2 regions of the Spirosoma sp. 209 genome follow, and region 1 is predicted to be linked to the other one. Evidence: riboswitches for the same ligand, from Rfam matches in the RefSeq annotation. Region 1 holds a riboswitch; the other holds the start of a gene.
What was found. A riboswitch is a leader RNA that binds a small molecule or an ion and turns the genes downstream of it on or off. The one in region 1 is predicted to bind thiamine pyrophosphate.

Region 1 (4,415 bases):
TAAAGCTGGTTACCCTGTTCGGCAAACTCTTTTGCTTTCACCTGCATGGCCTGATCGAGGGCGTCGGTATCGGCCAGGCCGTTCTGGTCGGCGTAGTCACGAACGTCCTGCGTAATCTTCATCGAGCAGAAGTTCGGGCCACACATCGAGCAGAAGTGGGCGGTTTTGGCGCCTTCGGCGGGCAGCGTTTCGTCGTGGAACTCCCGCGCCGTATCCGGATCGAGCGAGAGGTTGAACTGATCCTGCCAGCGAAACTCGAAGCGGGCTTTACTCAGGGCGTTGTCGCGGTACTGCGCCCCGGGGTGACCTTTTGCCAGATCGGCCGCGTGGGCGGCAATCTTGTAGGTAATTACGCCATCTTTAACGTCTTTTTTGTTCGGCAGGCCGAGGTGTTCCTTGGGCGTAACGTAACAGAGCATGGCCGTACCGAACCAGCCAATCATGGCCGCGCCAATACCCGATGTGATGTGGTCATAGCCGGGGGCAATATCGGTTGTGAGCGGCCCGAGCGTGTAAAAAGGGGCTTCGTTACATTCCCGCAGCTGCTTGTCCATGTTAGCCTTGATCAGGTGCATGGGAACGTGGCCGGGGCCTTCAATCATCACCTGAACATCGTGCTGCCAGGCAAGTTTAGTCAGCTCGCCCAGGGTTTCGAGTTCGGCAAACTGAGCCGCATCGTTGGCGTCGGCAATGGAGCCGGGGCGCAGTCCGTCGCCCAGCGAGAACGACACATCATAGGCCTTCATGATCTCGCAGATTTCGTCAAAATGCGTATACAGGAAGTTTTCCTTATGGTGGGCCAGGCACCACTTGGCCATGATGCTGCCCCCCCGCGAAACGATACCCGTCACGCGCCGGGCCGTCAGCGGAATATAGCGCAGCAGCACGCCGGCATGAATGGTGAAATAATCGACCCCCTGTTCGGCCTGCTCGATGAGCGTATCCCGAAACAGCTCCCAGGTCAGGGCCTCGGCTTTCCCGTTTACCTTTTCAAGAGCCTGATAGATGGGTACCGTGCCGACGGGCACCGGACAGTTCCGGATGATCCACTCGCGGGTTTCGTGAATGTTCTTGCCTGTCGATAGATCCATCAGCGTATCGCCACCCCAGCGGCAGCTCCATACGGCTTTTTCGACCTCTTCGTCAATGCCCGACGACACAACCGAGTTGCCGATATTGGTGTTGATCTTGACCAGGAAATTACGGCCAATAATCATCGGCTCGCTCTCGGGGTGGTTGATGTTGGCCGGGATGATGGCCCGTCCGGCGGCTACTTCCTGCCGAACAAATTCGGGCGTGATATAGGGAGCGGGGGTGTTGGCGCCAAAGCTGTTGCCCGGGTGCTGTTTCCAGAGCGACGACTGATCGTTGAGGGTATCGATCCGCTGATTTTCCCGAATCGCGATGTACTCCATCTCGGGGGTAATGATGCCTTTGCGGGCGTAATGGAGCTGCGTCACGTTCTGGCCCGCCCTGGCCCGCACCGGAAACCGGATGTGAGCAAACCGCAGGGCGTCCAGATCGGGGTTGGCCAGTCGCTGGTTGCAGTAGTCCGACGAAAACGACGTCAGCTGTTCGGTATCGCCCCGGTCCCGGATCCACGGTTCCCGCAGCCGATCGAGGCCGAGTTGCAGGTCGATGCTGGCGTCGGGGTCGGTATAGGGGCCGCTGGTATCATACACCGTTACGGGCGCGTTGGGCTGGCTGACTTTCCGGTTGCCCACCTGCGTGACCGTATCCGACAGGGTGATTTCGCGCATGGCCACGCGGATGTCATAGAGTTGGCCGGGCACGTAGATTTTGCGCGAACCGGTCAGGGGCTGGCGCGTAATGGTCTGCTGCGAAGGCAGTTGTTCAGTTTTCTGGCTCATCGTTATCCTCCCTGGGTTGCTTGTAGAATGGTAATTTTTTCGCTGCCCGACAGGGCAAGCTGTGCCCAGGCCGTGCGGGGCACAATGGCATTGTTGACCGCTACGGCTATGCCTTTGCGGTCGGCCATAGCCAGTTGAGCGAGAAGACTCTCGAGCGATGCCGTATCGGGCGTTTCTACGGACTGGTTATTGACGAATACAATCATGGAACCTGTGCTTCAGCGCATAGAAAAGCACAAGCCAGGGAGCGAACCGCTCGGATAAACCGGAAAGAAGGCGAAAAAACAGGAGCAGGCCACTATGGCGCCACGCGCACAGAGCCACTACAGGAATCTATTGTCTCGCTTTTCCCTCCGCAGGTATTATCCTGTTCAGGTTCAAAGGGTGATCTCTCAGCCCGTACGGGCACCCCTAAAGCTTCGCTTTTCAGCAAGACAAATGTAGAAACGATTTTCAATAATCTATTTTTCGATAACTAATTTATTGGTACAGAGGGTAGCCTGGTAGCCGATAAGTGATGTCTATTGAATTGGTTATCAGTTGATAGATGGAGCATAAATAAACAGGAGTGGGTGCATATAAGCAGCAGCCCCGACACAGATGGTCGGGGCTGGGCACTCCTACACGAAGGTTGTGTTACTCGTTGTCAATCAGCTCGGCGCCCGACTCCATATCGGCTGCCTCGTCGTTCGTAATGGCTGGCAACCCGATGTTCTTACGCATCGATCCGTACCCGCGACAGGCGGATGTCGGAGCGGTTGAACTGGCGCTGCATCTCGGCAAAGACCCAGTCGATGGCTTCGTCGGGGTCGGTGGCCGCAACGGATAAGTCTTCATTCAGCCGAAGCTGGTTTTTCATTTCGTCGAGCACATCGAAGACGACCCGGATTATCTGCTTTCTTTTTGTGACCATAACAAAAGGTGGCTAAACAGAGGGTTACGCAACCAGCAGGCTATATGACAGCCTGACAAAACCGACGATGACCGCTTCTGTCAGATTTGTTCAGCATGTTGTTTATGGTCTAAAAGTAAGCGCTTTTGTCTATAGTTATATTATGTATGATAAAAAAATATTATAGTGTTGCCTGGCTCTCTCGCCAGGCATCAGCATCGGGCCGAAAGGGCCAGCCGCGGGTTGCCGTTTTTTTGTTAGAATCGGCTGTTCATGCGGGCGAAGATGGCGTCGATTTCCGGGCGGGAGGCCATGCGATTGGTTTCTGAAGTGCCGTAGCCAATCTCGGTTGCGCTAGCCTGCAGGCCGTTCATCATGGCGTCGGCAAAGTCGCCGACGGGCACGCCGAAGGTGTGCAGCCCCGGCCCGCCCAGGTCGGTATTGACGGCTGGCGGTACCAGTTCAATAACCTCGATCGAGGTGTTGGCCAGTTGATGCCGCAGGGACATCGTAAACGAGTGCAGAGCCGCTTTGGTGGCGCTGTATATCGGGGCAAACGCGCCCGGTACAAAGGCGAGCCCCGATGTTACGTTGACAATGGCCGACTGTGGGTGTTGCTTCAAATGCGGAATAAACAGCGTAGCCAGGTGCAGCGGAGCTTCCAGATTGATCGCAATTTCCTGCTGGCTCTCGCTCCAGTCGTCCTGGCTATCGGCCAGCTGCATCCGGCGCTGAATACCCGCGTTGTTGATCAGTACATTGACCTGCGGAAACTCGGTACGGACCCAGTCGAGCAGCGCTACTCGTTCAGCCGCCTGGCCTACATCGCATTGGCGCGTGTGAAGCTGTGGGTACTTTTGTTGGGCTTCCTGCAGCTTATTGGCGCGTCGGCCACAGATAATGACCTGGCTGCCTGCCTGAAGAAACCGCTCGGCCAGGGCCCAGCCAATGCCGGAGGCTCCGCCCGTAATCAGGACGGTGTTGGTTGACGTATTCATGGGGGTAGTAGTCTTTATGGAAAGACCACGACCCGGGCCTTTTGTTTGGTCCCGTCGCCCTGACCTAGTTTGCGTCTGCTGAACGCCGTCGTACGGCTGCTCAACCCGGCTTCCGTTTATCGAAGAACTGCCGCATGAACAGGAGCTGATAGGATATAGCGGTATTCCAGTACGTCCAGTTGTGGCCGCCGGGCCGGGTGATGTAGTCGTGGGCTATGTTGCGCTCCAGGAGTTTGTCGTGCAGGTTGTTGTTGACCCGGAAAAAGAAATCGTCGGTGCCGCAGTCGATAATCAGCGAGAGCGAGCCGGGAGTCAGCAGATGAAGCAGGTTGATGACCGTATGCTGCTCCCAGCGGTCGGGAAACTGGGCATACGGACCCAGCCGTTTGGCAATGTCCCAGTTGTTCGGAAACGGCCGAATGTCGACTCCGCCACTCATGCTGCCGGCGGCTCCGAAAATGTCCTGATGCCGGAACGCCAGGTAGAGCCCGCCGTGGCCGCCCATACTCAGGCCCGTAATGGCCCGCCCCTGCCGGTCTTTGATGGTTTTGTAATGGCTGTCGACCCAGGCTACCAGCTCGTTGGAGACGTAGGTTTCGTAGCGGAACGACGCATCGACGGGGCTATCGTAATACCAGCTGCCGTAGTTGCCGT
Region 2 (4,415 bases), on a different contig from region 1:
CCGCCAGCCAGCCCGAAACTGACGGGGCACTGACCGTTTTCCCATCGCCCGCCCGCGAGCAGGTTACGGTCCGGTACGTAGCGCTGAAGTCCGGAACAGCCCAGATCGACGTGGTAGACCTGCTGGGCCGCCGAACCTACACCCGACCCGTTCGCGTCGTGAGCGGTCCGAACGATTACCTGATTCCGGTGGGCGACTGGCCCGCCGGCGTGTACCAGATTGCGGTTCATCCGGCGGGCCAGCCAGCTACGTACCGGCGCTTGCTAATCCGCTAGAAACGGACCCGAATACCTGCCAAGAAATTACGCCCAGCCTGCGGATAGTACCCGTTTTCGGCTACTACGCGCCCTTCCGATACGTAGGCGTAGGTATAGCCGTTCGACTCATACAGCTCGTTGAGCACGTTGTTGAGCAGCAGCGTAAACGCAATTTCCTGGGCAAACTTCGGCTTCAGGGTATAGATGAACCGGATGTCGTTCGTGAAGTACGGGTTCAGACTCCGGCTCTCGGTCGAGGTGTTGTCCAGATACTGCTTCCCGACGTATTTCGACAGCAGACTCAGCTCCAGCCGTTTGGCGGGCGTGAATAGCAGCTGCGAGCCGGCAATCACAGCGGGCGAGAACGAAATGTCGGTTTCGCCGTAGCGGTTGGCGACCTGTTCGCCCGTGTCGTAGTTGTCGAGGTATTCGGTAAAGCCTTTCACCCGGTTGCGGCTGAAGGTAGCATTCACGTTCCAGCGCAGGGTTTTGGCCAGTTGCGTACCGGCTTCCAGCTCAATACCGGCGCGGTAGCTTACCGGTATGTTGACCCGGTTGTAGGCACCCACATCGTTCAGCTGCCCCGACAGCACCAGCTGGTCGCGGTAGTTCATGTAGTAGGCATTGGCCGTAAACGCCAGCCGCTGCGCTTGCCATTTGTACCCCGCTTCGTAATCGATCAGCCGTTCGGCGCGGGGGCGGCTGGCGGGCGTTGACTGGGTGTAGTCGTCGCGGTTGGGTTCGCGATGGCCCACGCCCACCGATGCGTACAGCGTGCTCCGGTCGTTGATCGTGTAGGTCAGTCCGCCTTTGGGGTTGAAGAACGTCAGGCGGTCGTCCTGCTGTACGTTTTTCAGCTGGTTGTTGAAGCCCAGGAACGAGTACGATACCGTACGAACCTGCATGTCGAGGAAACCGTTGAGCCGGTTGCTGACCTGATAAAACGCTTTTGCATAGAGGTTAAAATCGTTTTTGGTAGCGTCGTTATCGTAATACCGATCCCGGATGTTGGTAGCCCCGGCCACGCGGGCCCAGATGATTTCGCCGAAGTGTTTGCCTTCATACTGGTTCCAGCCGCCACCGATGTTGGCTGTCAGCTTCCCGAAACTGTTATAGTCGAGCGAGAAAACCGTGCCGTAGAAGTCGTTGTCGAGCCAGCGCCGGCGAATGAAGTCGGTTTTTGTGATGGTCGAGTCGCCGATAACCACGTTGGGCAGCCCGTAGTCGCTGAAGTCTTCGCCATCGCGGTACTGTTCGTAGTAGCCGCGTCCTTTTGTGTAGAAAAACGACAGGTTGGCGCGCCAGTTGCGGTTCAGCTCGTGCGAGCTGATGAGCTGGTAGTTATCCTGCTGGTAGTTGTCGGTTTCGTTATCGTAGGTGTAGGGATTATAGGTCCGGTTTGTCTTGAGCAGACTCTCGGGCACCCCGCCCCACGACTGGTAGGTCTGTTCCTGACCCGAGAACACGTTCAGCCGAACAAAGCTTTTCTTCGCGTAATACCCGCCCGACAGATAAAACGAGCGCAGATCCGAAAACGCCCGATCCACATACCCGTCCGAGTAGATGCGCGACAGCCGGGCATCGAGTACAAAGTGGCCCGGGATCGCGCCCGACTTGAGCAGGCCGGTTCCGGCCAGTACGTTCACTTTTCGCGTACCGAACGAGCCGCCCGAGATATTGGTCTCGGCATACGGGTTTTTCTCGAGCGAATTGGTCTGGATGTTCACCGACGCCCCAAACGCCCCCGCCCCGTTGGTCGACGTACCGACCCCGCGCTGGATCTGGATGCTACTCACCGACGAGGCAAAATCGGGCATGTTGACGAAGAAAGTACCCTGCGATTCGGCGTCGTTATACGGTATGCCGTTGAGCGTCACGTTTACCCGCGTTGCATCGGAACCGCGTATCCGGATACCCGTATACCCAACGCCCGCGCCCGCATCGGAAGTCGTAACAATGGATGGCGTAAAGTTGAGCAGCTGCGGAATATCCTGCCCCAGGTTGAGTTTGTTCAGCTCCCGGCGCGTCACGTCCGTATAGGCGATGGCCGATTTCTGATTGGCCCGGGTAGCGCTGACCACGACCTCGTCGACGGCGATGGCTGCTTTCCGGAGCGCGACCGTTACGGTAGCGTTCTGGCTGAGGTCCAGTGCCTGGGTCTGGGTTTCGTAGCCCAGCAGCGAAATCCGTAGGGTGGCCGGGCCGGGTTTGAGATTGGTGAGCCGGAAGGCCCCCGACGCATCGGCAAACGTGCCGGTATAGGTTCCTTCGATGGTCAGAGCCGCACCGGGCAGCGGTCCACCCTCCGCATCGCTGACTGTACCGGAAATAGAATACTGAGCCCAGGCGGGCAGGCTGACCAGCCACAACAGGGCCGCGAGGGTAGTGGTGAGATAGGAGGTCGTCTGTTTTTTCATAGCGAAAAAGCGACGATAGGCAAAGGGGCCGAACCTACCTGTATTGAGGTTGTATGTATAAAGTTGAAATCAGGCCCGACTAGCCAGCCTGGTGTTACCATCCCTTCGCAGCATTACCTGCGCAGGTTCAATGGGTATAATCTCAGCCCGTTGTTTTGGGGCACCCCTTAGAAGATTAGCACTGGCAAAGTTAGCACTATTTCTATAAAACAAGCGGCCATATCTATCGTTTCACTCTCAGAACCATGCCTGTATTGATATGACTGAGTTTGATTTGATCGTTTTACAAGAAGATATACCTGGTAAGCGACTGAAAGCGGGTGACATAGGTACAATTGTAACGGTTTACGGCGAAAGCAAAGCATTCGAGGTTGAATTTGTAACCTTAACCGGTGAATCTGTGGCTGTAGAGACCTTGTTACCGCATCAGATTCGGCCCGTTCGGTCGTCTGAAATCATGAGCGTACGCGACACGGCCGATCAGGTAGCCCTGAATTCGTAAACTTTTGAGCATTATCCTTTTCCGTAACCACAATTACTTCTAATTTTGCAATCCAAATTGCAAAAGCATGAGCAAAAAGAATCCCGGATTGGACTTTTTAGAAGACCCGGACGCATTAGAAGGCAAATTAGAGGAAGTGGGCGACTTCGTTCAGCAGAATCGTACGATCGTGCTGGGCGTGGTTGGGGTGATCGTTGCCTTGATTGTCGGTTTCTTCGGCTATCGGTACTACCAGAGCAGCCAGGACGAAACCGCCCAGGTTGAACTGTTCCCCTCGGTCTACCAGTTTGAAGCCGATTCGCTGAACAAAGCCCTCAATGGCGATGGTAAAACGCCGGGCCTGCTGGCCGTTGCTGACAACTATGGCTCTACCAAAGCTGGTGATCTGGCTAGCTTCTACGCCGGTGTGGCTCTTCTGAAGCAAGGCAAATATGACGCGGCTATCGAACGGCTGAACGAGTTCAGTTCGTCTGACCTGCTGGTTCAGGCCCGCGCTTATGCCCTCATTGGCGACGCCTACATGGAGAAGAAAAGCTATGACGAGGCCGCCGATCATTACCGGAAAGCCGCCGACTACAAGCCGAACAAATTCTTCACGGCGGGTTATCTGTTGAAACTGGCTGTTGCTCACGAGCAGGCCAAGCAGAACGATAAAGCCATCGAGGTATACAACGAAATTATTGACAAGTACGCGCAGTCTGCCGAGGCCGTTAGTGCCAAGAAGTATAAATCCGTGCTCGAAGCAGCGGTCGGCGAGTCGTAAGCGTATCTGAATCAATCAATACTGCCAGGGACAAAGCCGAATCGGGTTTGTCCCTTTTTTATTAGCCCCTATTTCTTCATCCGATTCTCATTCAGCCGTGGCCTGCCGGGCCACATGACCCATGTCTTCAGCCGATAAAAACCTGAGCGTTTTCGCCACTTCTGAACTGCCGGATGTAAGCCACCGGCGGTTTGCTATCCTGGTGGCCGAGTGGAACACCGAGGTGACCGAAGCCCTCTACAAAGGGGCCTACCAAACGCTGCTCCAGTACGGCGCCAAAGCCGAAAACATTGTACGCGGCAACGTGCCCGGTAGCTACGAACTGACGCTGGGCGCGCAGTGGTTCGCCCTGCGCGACGATATCGATGCCGTTATTGCCCTGGGCTGCGTCATTCAGGGCGAAACCAAACACAACGACTACATCAACCACGCCGTTGCCCAGGGCCTTACCACCGTGAGCCTGAAAACGAGCAAGC

Region 2: it holds a riboswitch for thiamine pyrophosphate, as region 1 does, so the genes downstream of both, B1C80_RS17125 (TonB-dependent receptor) here and thiS (sulfur carrier protein ThiS) in region 1, are expected to answer to the same signal.

Annotation. Positions count from the first base shown of each region.
Region 1 covers NZ_MVEC01000023.1:108,576-112,990, forward strand. The annotation lists gene thiC (phosphomethylpyrimidine synthase ThiC) at 1-1,871, opposite strand, end outside; gene thiS (sulfur carrier protein ThiS) at 1,874-2,077, opposite strand; TPP riboswitch at 2,203-2,294, opposite strand; gene B1C80_RS25575 (hypothetical protein) at 2,587-2,784, opposite strand; gene B1C80_RS25580 (SDR family oxidoreductase) at 3,021-3,761, opposite strand; gene B1C80_RS25585 (alpha/beta hydrolase family protein) at 3,862-4,415, opposite strand, start outside.
Region 2 covers NZ_MVEC01000009.1:433,236-437,650, forward strand. The annotation lists gene B1C80_RS17120 (PQQ-dependent sugar dehydrogenase) at 1-275, shown strand, start outside; gene B1C80_RS17125 (TonB-dependent receptor) at 272-2,674, opposite strand; TPP riboswitch at 2,758-2,852, opposite strand; gene B1C80_RS28885 (DUF4926 domain-containing protein) at 2,934-3,176, shown strand; gene B1C80_RS17135 (tetratricopeptide repeat protein) at 3,244-3,939, shown strand; gene ribH (6,7-dimethyl-8-ribityllumazine synthase) at 4,061-4,415, shown strand, end outside.